DNA from 2 places in the Burkholderia sp. A9 genome. Region 1 is predicted to be linked to the other one. Evidence: predicted binding sites of a transcription regulator. Region 1 holds the regulator's gene; the other holds the start of a gene.
The links. The regulator sigma-54, encoded in region 1, starts transcription at its own class of promoters, with help from an activator protein. The targets are predictions, from matches to a motif close to TGGCANGNAANCTGCTTT.
Positions count from the first base shown of each region.

Region 2: PI86_RS13510 (ammonium transporter) is a predicted target of sigma-54. The motif match lies at 2,446-2,463, and genes of this name have one in related genera.

Region 1 covers NZ_JSZN01000018.1:73,879-81,860, forward strand. The annotation lists gene mutY (A/G-specific adenine glycosylase) at 1-1, shown strand, start outside; gene PI86_RS10470 (LON peptidase substrate-binding domain-containing protein) at 110-745, opposite strand; gene rapZ (RNase adapter RapZ) at 772-1,680, opposite strand; gene hprK (HPr(Ser) kinase/phosphatase) at 1,759-2,727, opposite strand; gene PI86_RS10485 (PTS sugar transporter subunit IIA) at 2,857-3,396, opposite strand; gene hpf (ribosome hibernation-promoting factor, HPF/YfiA family) at 3,565-3,924, opposite strand; gene PI86_RS10495 (RNA polymerase factor sigma-54) at 4,084-5,589, opposite strand; gene lptB (LPS export ABC transporter ATP-binding protein) at 5,748-6,524, opposite strand; gene lptA (lipopolysaccharide transport periplasmic protein LptA) at 6,521-7,186, opposite strand; gene lptC (LPS export ABC transporter periplasmic protein LptC) at 7,207-7,821, opposite strand; gene PI86_RS10515 (KdsC family phosphatase) at 7,825-7,982, opposite strand, start outside.
Region 2 covers NZ_JSZN01000032.1:15,139-23,120, reverse strand. The annotation lists gene PI86_RS13530 (NAD(P)-dependent oxidoreductase) at 1-611, opposite strand, end outside; gene PI86_RS13525 (Rrf2 family transcriptional regulator) at 748-1,203, opposite strand; gene PI86_RS13520 (hypothetical protein) at 1,296-1,724, opposite strand; gene PI86_RS13515 (hypothetical protein) at 1,918-2,253, shown strand; gene PI86_RS13510 (ammonium transporter) at 2,497-3,690, shown strand; gene PI86_RS13505 (PhoX family protein) at 3,893-5,851, shown strand; gene PI86_RS13500 (hypothetical protein) at 5,994-6,611, opposite strand; gene PI86_RS13495 (type II secretion system protein) at 6,608-7,015, opposite strand; gene PI86_RS13490 (type II secretion system protein) at 7,025-7,558, opposite strand; gene PI86_RS13485 (type IV pilus secretin PilQ) at 7,562-7,982, opposite strand, start outside.

The DNA.
Region 1 (7,982 bases):
ACGAAAGGGGAAGGGCACGCGCTCGGGAAAGCGCCTGGCTACCGGCGGGTTTTCCGTTTCGCGGGAAGTCCGGTCGGGAGCCGGTGTGCAGCGACAGGCACGGCCGCGCTTACAGCCACCCGTGCCGGTCGAGCACGTGGTGAACGGCGTCGATGCGCGCGCCGACGTCCGGGAACTCCATCAGCTTTTGCCGCGCGCGCAGGTCGAGCGGCAGCAGTTCCGCGAGGCGGTTCGCTACCCAGCTCGGATCGTCGAGGCGGAACGGTTCGCCGAACGGCAGCTTGCCCTGTTCCGATTTCTTCAGCGCTTCGATGATGCGCTCGAGCACCTCCGCGCACGAGCCGAATTGCGCGAGCGCCTGCTCGCCTTCGAGCGGGATGTCGTCGGGCAGCGGCTCCGCGATGCCGACCAGCAGCCCGTTGCCTTCGACGCGATACGACAGCAGCTCGAAACGCTGCGTGCCGACTGCCTGCAGGTACAGCATCCCGAAGTCGCCGGTATCGCACTCGGTGATGCGCGCCATGCAGCCGATGGTCTCCGGCACCGACACGGCACCGTCCTGCGCAACTTCGGGGCCGCTCTTCAGCAGGCACACGCCGAACGGCGCGTCGTCGCGCAGGCAGGCGCGACACATGTCGAGATAGCGCGCCTCGAACACCTTGAGCGGCAGCCAGCCACCGGGGAACAGCACCGTGTGCAGCGGAAACAGCGGCAGGTCGATCAGGGTGGTCGATAGAGTGGACATGGCGCGTCGGTGAGAGGGCGGTGTCGCTAAGGTCGGGCGACCTCGGTGACGAGCCGCGACGACGCGTCGACATCCACGGGCGCGTCACGATGCCGCACGATCACGTTCGCATCGTGCGCGAGGCGCGCGGCGAGCGTTTCCGCGATGAACACCGAGCGATGCTGGCCGCCCGTGCAGCCGATGGCGACGGTCAGGTAGCTGCGGTTGTCTTCGCGAAAGTGCGGCAGCCATTTCATCAGGAACGCATGGATGTCGTCGATCATCTGGTGGACGATCGGCAGTGCGTCGAGAAAGGCGATGACCGGCTGGTCGAGCCCAGTGAGCGGGCGCAACTCATGGTCGTAGTACGGATTCGGCAGCGCGCGCACGTCGAACATCAGGTCGGCGTCGAGCGGCACGCCGCGCTTGAAGCCGAACGATTCGAACATCACCATCAGGTCATTGTTCTTCTGCTCGATGAAGCGCTTGACCCACGTGCGCAGCGCGTTCGCGCGCAGCGTGCTGGTATCGATCTGGTGGCCGAATTCGGCGAGCGGCGCGACGAGCTCGCGCTCGCGTTCGATCGCTTCCTCGAGCGACGACAGCAGCCCGACGTTCGCGTCGTGCGACGGCGAGCCGGACAGCGGGTGGCGCCGGCGCGTTTCGGAGAAGCGCTGGATCAGCGCCTGCGTGCTCGCGTTGAGGAACAGCACGCGAACGTCGTGCTTGAGCGACAGTGCGCGGATCAGGCCGGGCATTTCGTCGAGCGATGCGCTGGAGCGCGCATCGATCGCAACCGCGAGCCGGTGTTGGCCGCCCTCGGCGAGGTAGCGGGCGAGTTCGGGGAGCACATGCGGCGGCAGGTTGTCGACGCAGTAATAGCCTGCGTCTTCAAGCGCGTTCAGCGCGACGGACTTGCCTGAGCCGGAGATGCCGGTGATGAGGACGATGCGCATGGGAAGCAGAGAATCCGGACATTTCATCATAGCACCGGCTCGACGCGTCGTCGGCGCTGCGCGGCCGGCGCGGCGGAGTTACACGAGCTTGCCGGGGAACTGACTGTCGGGATCCTGCATGGCGAGTCGTTGCCGATCCATGAAGTCGCGCAACGTGTCGATTCCGCGCAACTGCAGGATCGTGTTGCGCACGGCCGCCTCGACGAGCACCGCGAGGTTGCGGCCGGCCGCCACCTGGATCGTGACCTTGCTGATCGGCAAGCCGAGCACGTCGACGGTCTGGCTTTCCAGCGGCAGCCGCTGGAATTCGCCGTCCGGCCGACGCACCAGCTGGACGATCAGCTTCAGCTTCATTTTCCGGCGCACGGCGGTTTCACCGAAGATCGTCTTGATGTCGAGCAGGCCGAGGCCGCGCACTTCGAGCAGGTTCTGCAGCAGCGGCGGGCAGCGGCCTTCGACGAAATCGGGGCCAAGTCGGACGAAGTCGACCGCGTCGTCGGCGACGAGGCCGTGGCCGCGGCTGATGAGTTCGAGGCCGAGTTCGCTCTTGCCGAGCCCGGAGTCGCCGGTGAGCAGCACGCCCATCCCGAGGATGTCGAGGAACACGCCGTGCAGCGTCGCACGCGGCGCGAGGATGCGCGACATGTAGAGTCGCAGGCTGTCGATCACCGCGGCGGCCGACATCGGCGTCGTGAACAGCGGCGTGGACGAGCGCGTGCAGCGCAGTACGAGTTCGGGCGGTGCGGCGGCGCCGCCGGCGACGACGAGGAACGGCGGCTCGAGCGCGATCAGTTCGGCCATGTGGCGCGAGCGGTCTTCGTCGGTCTGCCGCTGGTAGTAGTCGATTTCGGCTTCGCCGAGCACCTGGATCCGGTTCGGGTGGATCAGGTTCAGGTGGCCGACGAGGTCGGCGCTGGACGTCGCATTGCCGACGGTGTCGGCCGAAAAGCCGCGCTCCCAGCCTTCATGCCCCGTCAGCCAGCTCAGCTTCAGCATGGCTGCGTTGTCGTCGAAGATGCTCTGGGCGTTGATGCTGGACGTATCCATGACTCTCGTCACTCCAATGAGCCGGTGCATGCGCGCGGCGACGGGCGTCGCCATGCCGGACCGGCGCCGGGCAGCCCGGGACAGCGGCGCGTGCCGCTTCGTTCGGGAAAATATTCCGCCCGGATCAACTCAAGGTTGCCACTGAGTGAGCAGGCGATGCAACTCGGCGATATCCGTTTCGTTGTGCAGACGCTCACGCGCGTCGCGGTCGGACAGCAGTTGCGCGATTTCCGACAGGATCTCGAGGTGTTGCTGGGTGGCTTGCTCGGGCACGAGCAGGAAAATCAGGAGGCCGACCGGCTGGCCGTCGGGCGCTTCGAACGGGATCGCGTCGGCGAGTCGCACGAACGCGGCGAGCGGGTGCTTGAGCCCCTTGATGCGCCCGTGCGGAATCGCGACGCCTTCGCCGAGCCCGGTCGAGCCGAGGCGCTCGCGCGCGAACAGGTTGTCCGTGACGGTGCTGCGGGCGATGCCGTTCTGATTCTCGAAGATCAGCCCGGCTTGTTCGAAGACGCGTTTCTTGCTGGTGACGGAGAGGTCGATGACGACGTTCTCTATGGGCAGGATTTTGGCTAGGCGATTCATGTTGGCAGGCGATTGGGCGGCCTGGGGTCTCCTTGCTGCGGCAGACTGATCTTCCATGTTCGGCGATATCAAGGCGTTCGGCATCGGCACCCTCAAGGCAGCTACCGCACCCAACGCCCCCCGGCGATAACCGGAACATTATAGAGCACAGCCGCGCGCGTGGCGCGGGATGGACGGACCGGTCGCACCGCTGCCGCGGAGTCACAAAAAAAACGCCCGGCGAACCGGGCGGCGTGCGTGTTGCGGTGACCGTTATTGCGGCGGCAGTTCGATCTGGTCGATCGACGGCTGAAGCTTGATCGGGTCGTGCGCATGCGTCTGCAGACGCTCCATGTGCTTGACGACCTGGCGATCCAGCTTGTCGATCAGCAGATCGATCGCTGCGTAGAGGTTGCCGTTCGCGCTTTCGACGAAGATGTCCTTGCCCTTCAGGTGCAGGTTGATTTCCGCGCGCTGCTGCTTGTCCTTTTCTTTGTGGTTGTCGACCGAGAGGATCACAGTGCCATCGATTACCTGATCGCTATGGCGTAGCACCCGGTCCAGCTTGGTGATCACGTATTCGCGAATTGCAGGCGTGACTTCGAGATGATGTCCACTGATCTTCAGGTTCATAGTGCTTCTCCAAGCGAGTGACCACCCGGCCGCATCGAGGCGGCGCTCCGGTCGACTTGCCCCAGCCGCACGAGGCGGCCGAATTGCGGACAGGTCGCCCGGCCTGTTCCCCGTATGCGCGGTGGCCGGAACACGCCTGCCGCCGGGCAGGCAGCAGGCTTAAAGAGACTTGCGCAGATTCACTGCCGGGATCTTGAGGGCTTCGCGATACTTGGCAACCGTGCGGCGCGCAACCACGAATCCCTGTTCTGCCAGCAGCTCGGCAATGCGGCTGTCCGAAAGTGGCGATTTTGGGTCTTCAGCTCCTATCAGTTGCTTGATCAGGGCTCGGATGGCGGTCGACGATGCGGCGCCTCCGGTGTCGGTCGAAACGTGTGATCCGAAGAAGTACTTAAATTCAAGCGTCCCGAACGGGGTCAGCATGTACTTGCCAGTTGTCACACGGCTGACAGTTGACTCGTGTAGGCCCAGCGTATCAGCTATTTCCCGCAAAACCAAGGGGCGCATGGCAATTTCACCGTGCGCAAAGAAATTCTTCTGACGTTCGACAATAGCCTGCGCGACGCGCAGGATCGTGTCGAATCGCTGCTGGATGTTCTTGATCAGCCAGCGTGCTTCCTGGAGCTGCTGTTTCAACGATCCGGCCGCCGGATCGCCGCGGCTGTTGCGCAGGATGTTCGCGTACAGGTTGTTGATCCGCAGGCGCGGCATGACTTCCGGATTGAGTTCCGCGAGCCAGCCCTGGCCGGCTTTCTTCACGATGATGTCGGGCACGACGTAGTCGGCCTCGGCCTTGCCGTAGGCGGCGCCGGGGAACGGCTCCAGCGAGCGGATCAGCGCATGCGCGTCGCGCAGCGCGTCGTCGCTCGCCTTCAGCTGCTTGCGCAGCCGCGTGAAGTCCCGCGCGGCGAGCAGTTCGAGATGCTGCGACACGATCTCGAGCGCGAGCGTGCGGGTGGGGGACGGATCGAGGCGCAGCAACTGCAGCTTCAGGCATTCGGATGCCGAGCGGGCCCCGACCCCGGCCGGATCGAAACTGTGCAGCAGCGCGAGCGCCGCGTTCATCTCGTCGCAGTCGATTTCCAGTTCCGACGGCAAATCGGCGAGCACTTCGTCGAGCGTGGCGGTCAGGTAGCCGTCGTCGTCGAGCGATTCGATCAGGAACATCACGAGCGCGCGATCGCGCGGGCTGGCCTGCGTGACGCGCAGTTGCGCGGACAGGTGGTCGCGCAGCGACGTCGCGGCTTCCTGCACCTGCAGCGGCGGGAGGTCGTCGTCGTCCGACGCGCCGCTCGAGCGGCCGAATTCGTCGAGATTCCACTGCGGGCCGTCGCCGGCATCGCTCGATGCGTATCCGTCGTATTCGTCGGCGGCGGCCGGTTCGTCGCGCTCGGCGCGATCGCTCGACTGGCTGCTGCTGTTCCCGACGGACGATTCGGTGTTCTGTGCGGGAGGCGTCTGCGCGATCAGCGATCCGTCTGCCGCGACACGCAGCGGACTCGCGATCCATTCGTCGTCGTTCTCGAGCAGCGGATTCTGCGCGACGGCCATCGCGACTTCCTGCTGCAGTTCGAGCGTCGACAGCTGCAGAAGCCGGATCGACTGCTGCAGTTGCGGCGTCAGCGCCAGGTGTTGCGACAGGCGGAGTTGAAGGCTGGCTTTCATGGCAGAGAGGGAGTCATACCGGCAGTTTGCCACGACCCAGGCGCCTTGAGCCATCCGCGATTACGCGCGGCGCGCCGCCCGGCCGCAGGCATGGCCGCAAAGCGGGGAGCGGCCCCGCGCGGCGACGCCGGGCGGGGTGCAGCCAGCCACGGGGGGATTTACATGCGGAAGTGTTCGCCGAGGTACACGCGGCGCACGCTTTCGTTTTCGATGATGTCGCTCGGCGCGCCGGCGGCGAGCACCGAACCGTCGCTGATGATGTAAGCGTGGTCGCAGATGCCGAGCGTTTCGCGGACGTTGTGATCGGTAATCAGCACGCCGATGTTGCGCTGCTTCAGGAACTTGACGATCTTCTGGATCTCGAGCACCGCGATCGGATCGACGCCGGCGAACGGCTCGTCGAGCAGGATGAAGTTCGGATTGGTCGCGAGCGCACGCGCGATCTCGACGCGACGGCGTTCGCCGCCCGACAGCGACAGCGCCGGGTTCTCGCGCAGGTGGCCGATCTGCAACTCGTCGAGCAGCGCCTCGGTGCGCGACGCGATCGCGTCCTTCGACAGCCGCTTGCCGTCTTCGCCGTGCTGCAGCTCGAGCACCGCGCGGATGTTCTCCTCGACGGTCAGCTTGCGGAACACCGACGCTTCCTGCGGCAGGTACGACAGGCCGAGCGATGCGCGCTTGTGGATCGGCAGCAGGCTGATCGAGCTGCCGTTCAGCGAGATCTCGCCCGCGTCGAGCGGCACCAGGCCGACGATCATGTAGAACGATGTGGTCTTGCCGGCGCCGTTCGGGCCGAGCAGGCCGACGACCTCGCCGCTCTTCACGTCGAGCGACACGTCCTTGACGACCGTGCGCGAGCCATAGCGCTTCTTCAGGTTCCGGACGACGAGCGAACTCGTGGTGCCGGCCGGCTGGCGGTTCGGGAGTGCGTTCATTGGCCCGGCGCTCCCTGGATCGTGGTCGACGGCGACAGCTTCGCCGGCGCGCCGTTCAGCGGCCCGGGGCCGCCGTTCTTCGGCGACAGCATCGCGCGCACGCGGCCGTTCGGGTTGCCCGGCGCCGCGACGTCCTTGCCGCCCTTCGCGGTGTAGAAGTCGCGCTGGCCGTCGTACGTGATCACGCTGCCGTGCACGGTGTCGGCGATCGTCGACGTGCCCTGCAGGCGGCGCACGGTCGCGGCGGTCGTCAGCGTCGTCAGGTCCTGCTTGCCGTCGTAGTCGATGCGCTCGGCGTCGCCGTCGATGTACTCGTCGAGACCTTCGCGCTTCTGGCGGAACGTCGCGTGCTTCTTGCCGCTGCCGAACGACGTGGCGTACTGATAGCCTTCCGGATCCTGGCGCACTTCGACGCGATCGCCCTTGATGATGATCGTGCCCTTCGTGATCACGACGTTGCCGGTCGCGACCGTGACCTGCTTCAGGTCGTCATAGGTCAGGTTGTCCGCCTCGACGTTGATCGGCTTGTTCTGGTCAGCCTTCTCGGCATGGGCGAGCGGCGCCAGCCCGATGAGCGGGAGCGCCACGAGCGTCGCGGCGAGCGCGGCGCGGACGGCGCGCGCAGCGCCGCCGGAATTCTGTCGAGGGAACGGTTCGTTCATGCAGTCACGTGAGGGATGCGTCACCTGGATTGACCTTTCGAGCCGCCGGACGTGTCCGCGGCGGCGATCGTGCCGCGCACGTTGCCGTAAAGCTCGATGACCCGGGTGACGTTGTTGTACTTCATGCCGTCGGTCGCGTTGACGAGCGACAGGCCGCGCTGAAGTTTAACCGGCTTTTCGGTCTGGATCACATCGTCATTGACGAAGATCCGGAAATGCTGGGAATCGGCCTGCATCTGCGGATCGCCGCCGCCGGCCACGCGCAGGATGCGCGCGTCGTCGTACAAATCGACGATCGACACGTCGCCATTGACGGTGCCGCGCTTCGCGGTGGTCGTCACGACCGGCTTGCCGGGCTGGAATGCGCGCATGGCCGGATCGGTCAGGTCGCTGGTTTCGGTGTCTTCGTAATGGATCAGCTTCGCGGCCGTCAGCCGGTACTGGGTCGAGCCGGACTGGTCGAGCTCGGTGACCGAGAAGTTGTCCGCGAAATAGTCGGGCGTATGGCGCTTCGGCTGCACGGTGCCCTCGCCGGGCGGCGGCAGCGTCGCCTGCAGCAGCCACCACGTGATGCCCGCGAGCGCGGCCACCGCGACGAGCGGCAGCAACTGGGTCCAGCGGAAATGCGTGTTCATCCGTCAGGCTCCGCAGGCGGCCGCGAGCAGCGCGTCGTAGCGGCGCTGCGCGCGCAGGATCGCGTCGCAGACTTCGCGCACCGCGCCCTGGCCGCCGCGGGCCTCGGCGACCCAGTGCGCGCGGGCGATCACCTCGGGGTGCGCATTGGCCGGCGCGGTCG
Region 2 (7,982 bases), on a different contig from region 1:
AAGCTGTGTTGCTCGAGCGCGTCGACGAACGCGACCGCGTAGTCTTCCACCGAGATCTTGCTGTTGCCCTGCGCATCCGCGATCAGCTTGCCGACGCCGGTGCGGAACGTGCCCGTGCGCTCGCCCGGCGCGATCAGTGCGGCCGGTGCGAAGAACGTCCAGTCGAGATCCTCGACCGTTTCCAGATAGCCGAGCGCATCGCGGTGCGCAAGCGCGACCGCCTTGTACGCGTCCGGGAAACCTTCGGTGTCGACGAGCTGCTTGCCCGGCGCGACTTCGAGCGAACCGGCGCCGCCCACGACGACGAGCCGCTTCACGCCGGCCTGACGCGCGCCGGCCACCAGCGCCTTCGCCGCCGCGACGACCTTCGCGGTATCGTCCTGCTTCGGGCCGTACGCGCTGGCGACGACATCGTGACCCGGCAGCGCGGCCGCGATGCTGGCCGCGTCGAACAGGTCGGCCGCCTTCGCGGTGATGCCGTCGTCAGCCGTGCCGGGATGGCGCGACAGCGCCGTCACGCGATGGCCGCGGCGCGCGGCTTCCACGGCGATGCGCGAGCCGATCATGCCGGTGGCGCCGAAGAGTGCGATGTTCAAGGTAGGTTGCGTCATGTCGATTCTCCACAAATAAAAGTAACTACTTCAATTACATATAAGACCGAAAAAAAACGGAGCCGAACTCCGTCGTGCCGGTCGCCGCGCCTGCGCGCCGCCCGGCCTCCTGCCCTGCGTCATCCGTTGCCTGCGCTCACGCGCCCGCGCTTCCCGCCGGCCGGCTGCGGTGCTCCGATTCGAGCACGTCCGCCGTGACGTCGGCGAGCGTGCGCGTGGCAAGCGACGCTTCCATCGCGCGCTGCGCATCGCCGATATAGTCGATCAGCACGCCCTGGATGTGTCGCCCGACGAGGCACGCCGGATTCGGCGCCTCGCGGTGCAGCGCGAACAGCTGCGCATCGTCGACCGCGCGATACACGTCGAGCAGCGTAATCTCGCCGGGCTCCCGCGCAAGCAGTGCGCCGCCGCCCGCGCCGAGCTGCGACGTGGTCAGCCCCGCGGCCGCCAGCATCGACAGCAGCCGGCGGATCAGCGCCGGATTCGTGTTCACGCTGCCCGCGATGATGTCGGACGACAGCGGCACGCCCTCCTGCATCGACAGCAAGGCAAGCACGTGAACGGCAAACGCGAACCGGCTGCTGGTATTCATTCCTCACTCACTCGGCGACGCCGGCCCGAACCGCGGCCGGCGACAATGTGTAACTACTATAATTACATTTAGCGGATTGCGCAAGCGCGCCGTCACTCGCCGCTGGCGGGCTTCGCGCCGGCGGCATTCTGCTGGCTCCACTGCTGGAGCTTCTTGCCGGCCTCCGAGATCTTCGCGCCGGCTTCGGACGCCGCATGCGCGACCACCGCGGATGCGGCCGCATCGATCTGCGCCTGCGCGGCGGACGCGAGACCGCTCGCGGACAGCGGCGGCACGGCCGATGCCGCCGTCGCGATGCCGGCCTTCGCAGCATTGATCTGCTGGTTGACGGTGCTCGCCACCTGGTCGAGCGCCTTGGCCGCATTGCTCGCGGCGTCGGCAGCCGCGCTCGCGGCGGTATCGGGTTGCGTGGCCGGCGCGCCGGATTTCTCGCAGCCCGCGAGCAACAGCACCGCACCGACGGTCGCGGCCGCCAGCACGGCCGCGGGCACGCGACGTGCCCGCCAAGTCTTCATCTTCATCAGCAATCTCCGGCCGCGCGTCGCACGGCCTGAATGGTTGGACCGACGTCGATGATACCGCCTGCGGAACCTGGCCACTGACGACTCGCGATTAAAGATGCCTTTCAATTTCGGATTCGTCTGATTCAATCGCAGGCGCGGCGACACTAAAGTGGACAGGATTCAATCCGCTCCACCCGCTTCCCGTTTATTCATGGCTTTCCTCATCGACTGGTTCATCGCGCTGGCCGCCGTGCTCGGCACCACCCTGTTCCTGTGTCTGCGCTCACCGTCCGCATCGCGCCTGCGCGCGGCCGGGCGCCCGCGCCGTGTCGCGTGCGCGCGCCTGCTCGCCCAGGCGGTGATCGGCTTCTGGACGGCCGCGCTGATCGTCGCGCAAGGCATCCTCGGCGCCGACGGCGACGGCCAGTCGCTTGCGGGCTTCGCGGCGCTCGCGTTCGCCGCGCTCGGGCTCGCGACCGTCGCCACGTACTGGTCGGCGTGCGCGCTGCGGCTGCGCCGGCCGCGCATGCTGTTCGCGCGCCGCTGACGCGCCAGACCGGTGCATCGCGGCGCACCACGCCGCGCATCGCACGCACCAGTCCCGCACGCTTCGCACCACGCGCGTGCACCGGCTGCAACACCCCGGCCGCGCACGGCTCGCCCCGCAACCGTGCACGTTTCACCGAAATGCCGCACCGCACGGCCCTCCGCACCAATTCCACGCAATCGCTCCCCAAGTTGGCTCGATACTTGCATTCCTTGCCCGATTTTTGCGCAAGGAAGCCACGGCATGGATGGTCTGAAATCCGGCGTCGATACACTGTTCCTGTTGATCGGCGCCGTCATGGTGCTCGCGATGCACGCGGGCTTTGCATTCCTCGAACTCGGCACGGTCCGCAAGAAGAACCAGGTCAACGCGCTCGTGAAGATCCTGGTCGACTTCTCGGTGTCGACGCTCGCGTACTTCTTCATTGGCTACACGATCGCGTACGGCGTCGAGTTCTTCGACGACATCGGCACGCTGTCGCAGCACAGCGGCTACGCACTGGTGCGCTTCTTCTTCCTGCTGACGTTCGCGGCGGCGATCCCGGCGATCGTGTCCGGCGGCATCGCGGAACGCGCGAAATTCAACCCGCAGCTGGTCGCGACGCTGATCATCGTCGGCTTCATCTATCCGTTCTTCGAAGGGATCGCATGGAACGACCGCTTCGGCGTGCAGGACTGGCTCACGCATGCATTCGGCGCGCCGTTCCACGATTTCGCGGGCTCGGTCGTCGTGCACGCATTCGGCGGCTGGGTCGCGCTGCCGGCCGTGCTGCTGCTCGGCGCGCGCCACGGCCGCTATGCGAAGGACGGCCGGATCGCCGCGCATCCGCCGTCGAACATCCCGTTCCTCGCACTCGGCGCGTGGGTGCTGGCGGTCGGCTGGTTCGGCTTCAACGTGATGAGCGCGCAGACCCTCGACAAGATCAGCGGCCTCGTCGCCGTGAACTCGCTGATGGCGATGGTCGGCGGCACGCTCGCCGCGTGGATGGCGGGCCGCAACGATCCAGGCTTCACGTACAACGGCCCGCTCGCAGGCCTCGTCGCAGTCTGCGCGGGTTCCGACGTGATGCACCCGATCGGCGCGCTCGTCACGGGTGCCGCGGCCGGCGCGCTGTTCGTCGCGATGTTCACCTGCGTGCAGAACAAGTGGCGCATCGACGACGTGCTCGGCGTGTGGCCGCTGCACGGCATGTGCGGCGCGCTCGGCGGCCTCGCGGCCGGGGTGTTCGGCGTGCCCGCGCTCGGCGGCCTTGGCGGCGTGTCGTTCATGTCGCAGCTCATCGGCACGCTCGGCGGCATCGTGATCGCCACCGCGGGCGGCGCGCTCGTGTACGGCGCGCTGAAGGCGACCGTCGGCCTGCGCCTCGATCGCGAAGCCGAATTCGACGGCGCCGACCTGTCGATCCATCGCATCTCGGCGACGCCCGAACGCGACTGAACACGACCTGGCACGATCGATCCTGCGACGGGCGTCCGGCAGCACACCTGACGGATGCCTGACGCATCATTACGTTTTCAATTCAAAAAACTTTCATCTAGCGTCCCTACACTTCCGTCCAGTTTTCAATGCGCCTTCGCGAAGCTTGCATATCACCTGCTTCGCGAAGGCCATTCTTCCAACTACCGAAACTGGACTCCACATGCCCGCGTTGCCCAATGCTTCCCGTCGTCAAGCCCTGAAGATTCTCGCCGGCGCGCCCATGCTGCCGCTCTCCGGCCTCGCGCTGCCGGCACTGCTGACGGGCTGCGGCGGCGACGACAATCCGGCGGCAACGCCTGCCGCCGCCGCATTCACGTCGGCGGCGTTCTCGGCGATGGCCGCGCCCACGCTCGACAACGCGGCCGCGATGGCCACGACGACGGTCGGCTCCACGCTGGCGGTGTCGTTCTCCGACGGCTCGTCGCGCAACTTCAAGCTCGCGTACCGGCCGTTCTTCGTGACGGGCGACCTGGTGCCGGACGGCAAGGGCGGCACGACGCTCGCGGGCGGCTACTACGACATCAACAACCAGCCGATCATCGACCGCTCGGTGGCCGGCAAGGAGCGCCAGTTCTATTCCGACTGCCCGGACGGCAGCTCGCTGCTGGCGCTGAAGAACGCGAACGTGGCCGGCGTGAAGGGCAACACGGTGTTCGCGGTCGTGCAGTTCGAATACACGACGCGCGACCAGGCGAGCGCGTCGCAGTACGGCCAGCTGCCGTCGCCGATCGCGGTGCTCACGCTCGACCAGGATCCGGCGAGCGGCGCGCTGAAGGTCGTCAAGTACCACAACGTCGACACGTCGAAGGCGCACGGCCTGTGGATCACCTGCGGCGCGAGCCTGTCGCCGTGGGGCACGCACCTGTCGAGCGAGGAATACGAGCCGGACGCGACGAAGGCCGCGACCGACGCGCAGTTCAAGGCATTCAGCAAGAACACGTTCGGCGACGAGACGAAGGCGAACCCCTACCACTACGGCCACCTGCCGGAGATCACGGTGAACCCGGACGGCACGGGCACGGTGAAGAAGCACTACTGCCTCGGCCGCATCTCGCACGAGCTGATCCAGGTGATGCCGGACCAGCGCACCGTGATGATGGGTGACGACGCCACCAACGGCGGCCTGTTCATGTTCGTCGCCGACAAGGCCGCCGACCTGTCGGCCGGCACGCTGTTCGTCGCGAAGTGGACGCAGACGTCGTCGGCCGGCGCAGGCAGCGCGACGCTCACGTGGCTCAAGATCGGCCACGCGACGAGCAACGAGATCGAGACGCTCGCGAACACGCTGAAGGCGTCGGACATCATGGACCTGACGACGACCGACCCGAACGACGCGAGCTACACGAAGATCCACTTCGGCGGCAAGTTCAACTGGATGCGCGTGAAGCCCGGGATGGAAAAGGCGGCCGCGTTCCTCGAGACGCACCGCTATGCGGCGCTGATCGGCGGCAGCATGGCGTTCACGAAGCTCGAAGGCACGACGGTCGACGCGAAGGACAAGATCGTCTACACGGCGATGTCGCGGATCGAGACGTCGATGGTCAAGGGCAATGCGGTGTCGCGCGACGTCGCGGTGGACAAGAAGATCGCCGCGGGCGCCGTCTACGCGCTGAACCTGAAGGCCGGCCAGCGCGACACGTCGGGCGGCGCGATCGACAGCGAGTGGGTGCCGGTCGACATGGGCGCACCGGCCGCGCTCGTCGGCGAGGACCTCGCCGCGGCCGATGCGCTCGGCAACCTCGCGAACCCGGACAAGATCGCGAACCCCGACAACCTGAAGTTCTCCGAGAAGCTGCGCACGCTCTTCATCGGCGAAGACTCGGGCATGCACGTGAACAACTTCCTGTGGGCGTACAACGTCGACACGAAAGCGCTCACGCGCGTGCTGTCGTGCCCGGCCGGTGCCGAATCGACGGGCCTGCACGCGGTCGACGAGATCAACGGCTGGACCTACATCATGAGCAACTTCCAGCACGCGGGCGACTGGGAGTCGCCGCTGCACGACAAGGTCAAGCCGACGCTCGATCCGCTCGTGCGCGCGAACTTCAAGGACCGCTTCGGCGCAAGCGTCGGCTACCTGACGGCCGAGCCGACCAGCATCAAGCTCGCGAAGGCCTGACCGGTCCATCGGGGCGCGCTGCGCCTCGCTTCTTCGTCACGTTTCATTCGTCGGCGCTCCACGCCGGTTTATGCGCGATGCCCATGGCGGGCGTCGCGCCTTTTTTTGCGCGCGGTCGGCGTCGCGCGTTGCCGAACACGCGTCAATGCAGGCCGCCCGGCAGCTGTCCGGGCAGCGAGCCGCCCGGAAACCCGGACAGGCTCGGCGCACTGGCCGGCCGCGCCGGCACGGCCGCCGACGCTGCGTCGACCGGCGCGGCCAGCCCCGGTGCGAGGTACAGGAACTTCCATTGCCGATAGGTTTCGACGCCCTCGAAGTCCAGATAGCGCTGCGGGAATCCCGCGCGCTTGATCGTCGCGCCGTCCGAGCTGCTGGATACGCCGTAGAACCGGTCGGCCCGCCACAGGAACGACCAGTCGTTCTTGCCGCTGACCGGATCCGGATACGCGCGGCGCAGATGATGCATGGGCTTCGCGAAGCGGGTATCGTCCAGCAGGTCGTCGACCGTTTGCGGGTACGCGCGCGCGAGACGGTAGTACCCGACAATGGACCTCCGGTACTGGTCGCCGACGAACAGCAATTGCCGCTCCTGTTCGCGGCGCCGCTGCAGCGACCAGACATCGAGCGCGCCGGCCAGCGCGATCGACATCAGCATCAGCGCGATCAGCAGCGCGAGCAGCACGAGCCCGCGCTGCCGCCCGCCGCGCAGGCGGGCATGCATCCGTGCGATCCCGCGCGCGGCCCGGCCGGACCGGCTCATTTCGCCGCTCCGCCCGCGCCCGCCGGTCCCGCCACAGCCGGCGGCGCGCCTTGCGCACTGCTCGCGGGCCCCACGTCGTAGACGCCCTGCTGGGTCTCGTCCGGCGACGCGATCGTCGCCCATTTGTCGTCGCCATTCACCGGATCGACCGGCACCGCACGCAAATAGTGCTTCGCGACCAGTTCGTCGAGCGTCTCGGGGTATTGCCCGTTGTCACCGTAATACTGGTCGATCGCACTGCGCATCACCGCGAGGTTCTGCCGCCGCACCTGTTCCTTGCCGCGCTCGATGCTGTGCATGTAGCGCGGCACGGCCAACGTCAGAAGCAGCCCGATGATGGCCATCACGACCACGATTTCGATCAGCGTAAAGCCGCGGATCCTGCGCATGCGAGCGGGTTTCATGATGAACCGTCACCATTGTTTGTACGGAATGCCGTTGATGCCGACGCGGGCGGATTTCGAGGTCACGTCGAACACGTCCTTGCCGGCCTCCATGCCGGCGGGGGCCGCGTCGGCCGCCGGGTCCGGCGGCGTGCCGTACGCGCGCACGTCCCAGGTGTCCTCGGCCGGCGTATCGGGATCGCCGGTGAAGAACGGATCGCGCGGCACCCGGCGCAGGAACATCACCAGGCCGCCCTTCGGGTCGCGGGCGTTCTTCACGCCCGTCACAAGCACGGTCAGCGACGGCGGATAGCCGGACGCTTCCGCCTCCTTCTCGATCTGCCCCGCATCGCACGCGTCCTTGTACGCATCGAGCGCAGTGCGGATCTCACGCAACGCGGCGCTCAGCTCCTGTTCCTTCTGACGCTGCACGATCAGTTCGGAGAACGGCATGATCGCGAGCGCGAGGATCGACACGAGCGCGAGCGTGATGACCATCTCGATCAACGTGAAGCCGCGCCGGCCGATGCGGCCGACGCGCGTCGCTGCGTTGCGGGCGGCCACGGCTCACTTCCCGACCGGGCGAAGCGGGTTTTCGCTCGGGATATCGCCCGCCGGCATCTGCAGCGTCGGGGGTGGCGCCGCCGGCGCGGCGGCCGCCGCGGCAGCCGGCTCGGCCGGTGCCGGCGACGCAACCGGCGTCACGGTGGTGCCCGCTGCGGGCGCCACTTCATTGCCCGTCGGCGCGGCCGCCTGCGTCGCGCCGCCAGCCGGCTGCTCCGCCGCGGCGGACCCGGCGGCCGGCGCGGGCAATGCCGGCTGCGGCCTCGAGAACCGCCCGCCGTACGGTTCGGGCGGCGGCGTCGTGCGTGGTGCGGCCGGCATCTGTCCGAACGCGCCGCTCTCCGGCGACGGCTGCGCACGGTTCGTCGCGGCCTCCAATGGTGCCGGCGCCGCACGGCCCGAGGTCCCGCCCCCCACGCTGCCT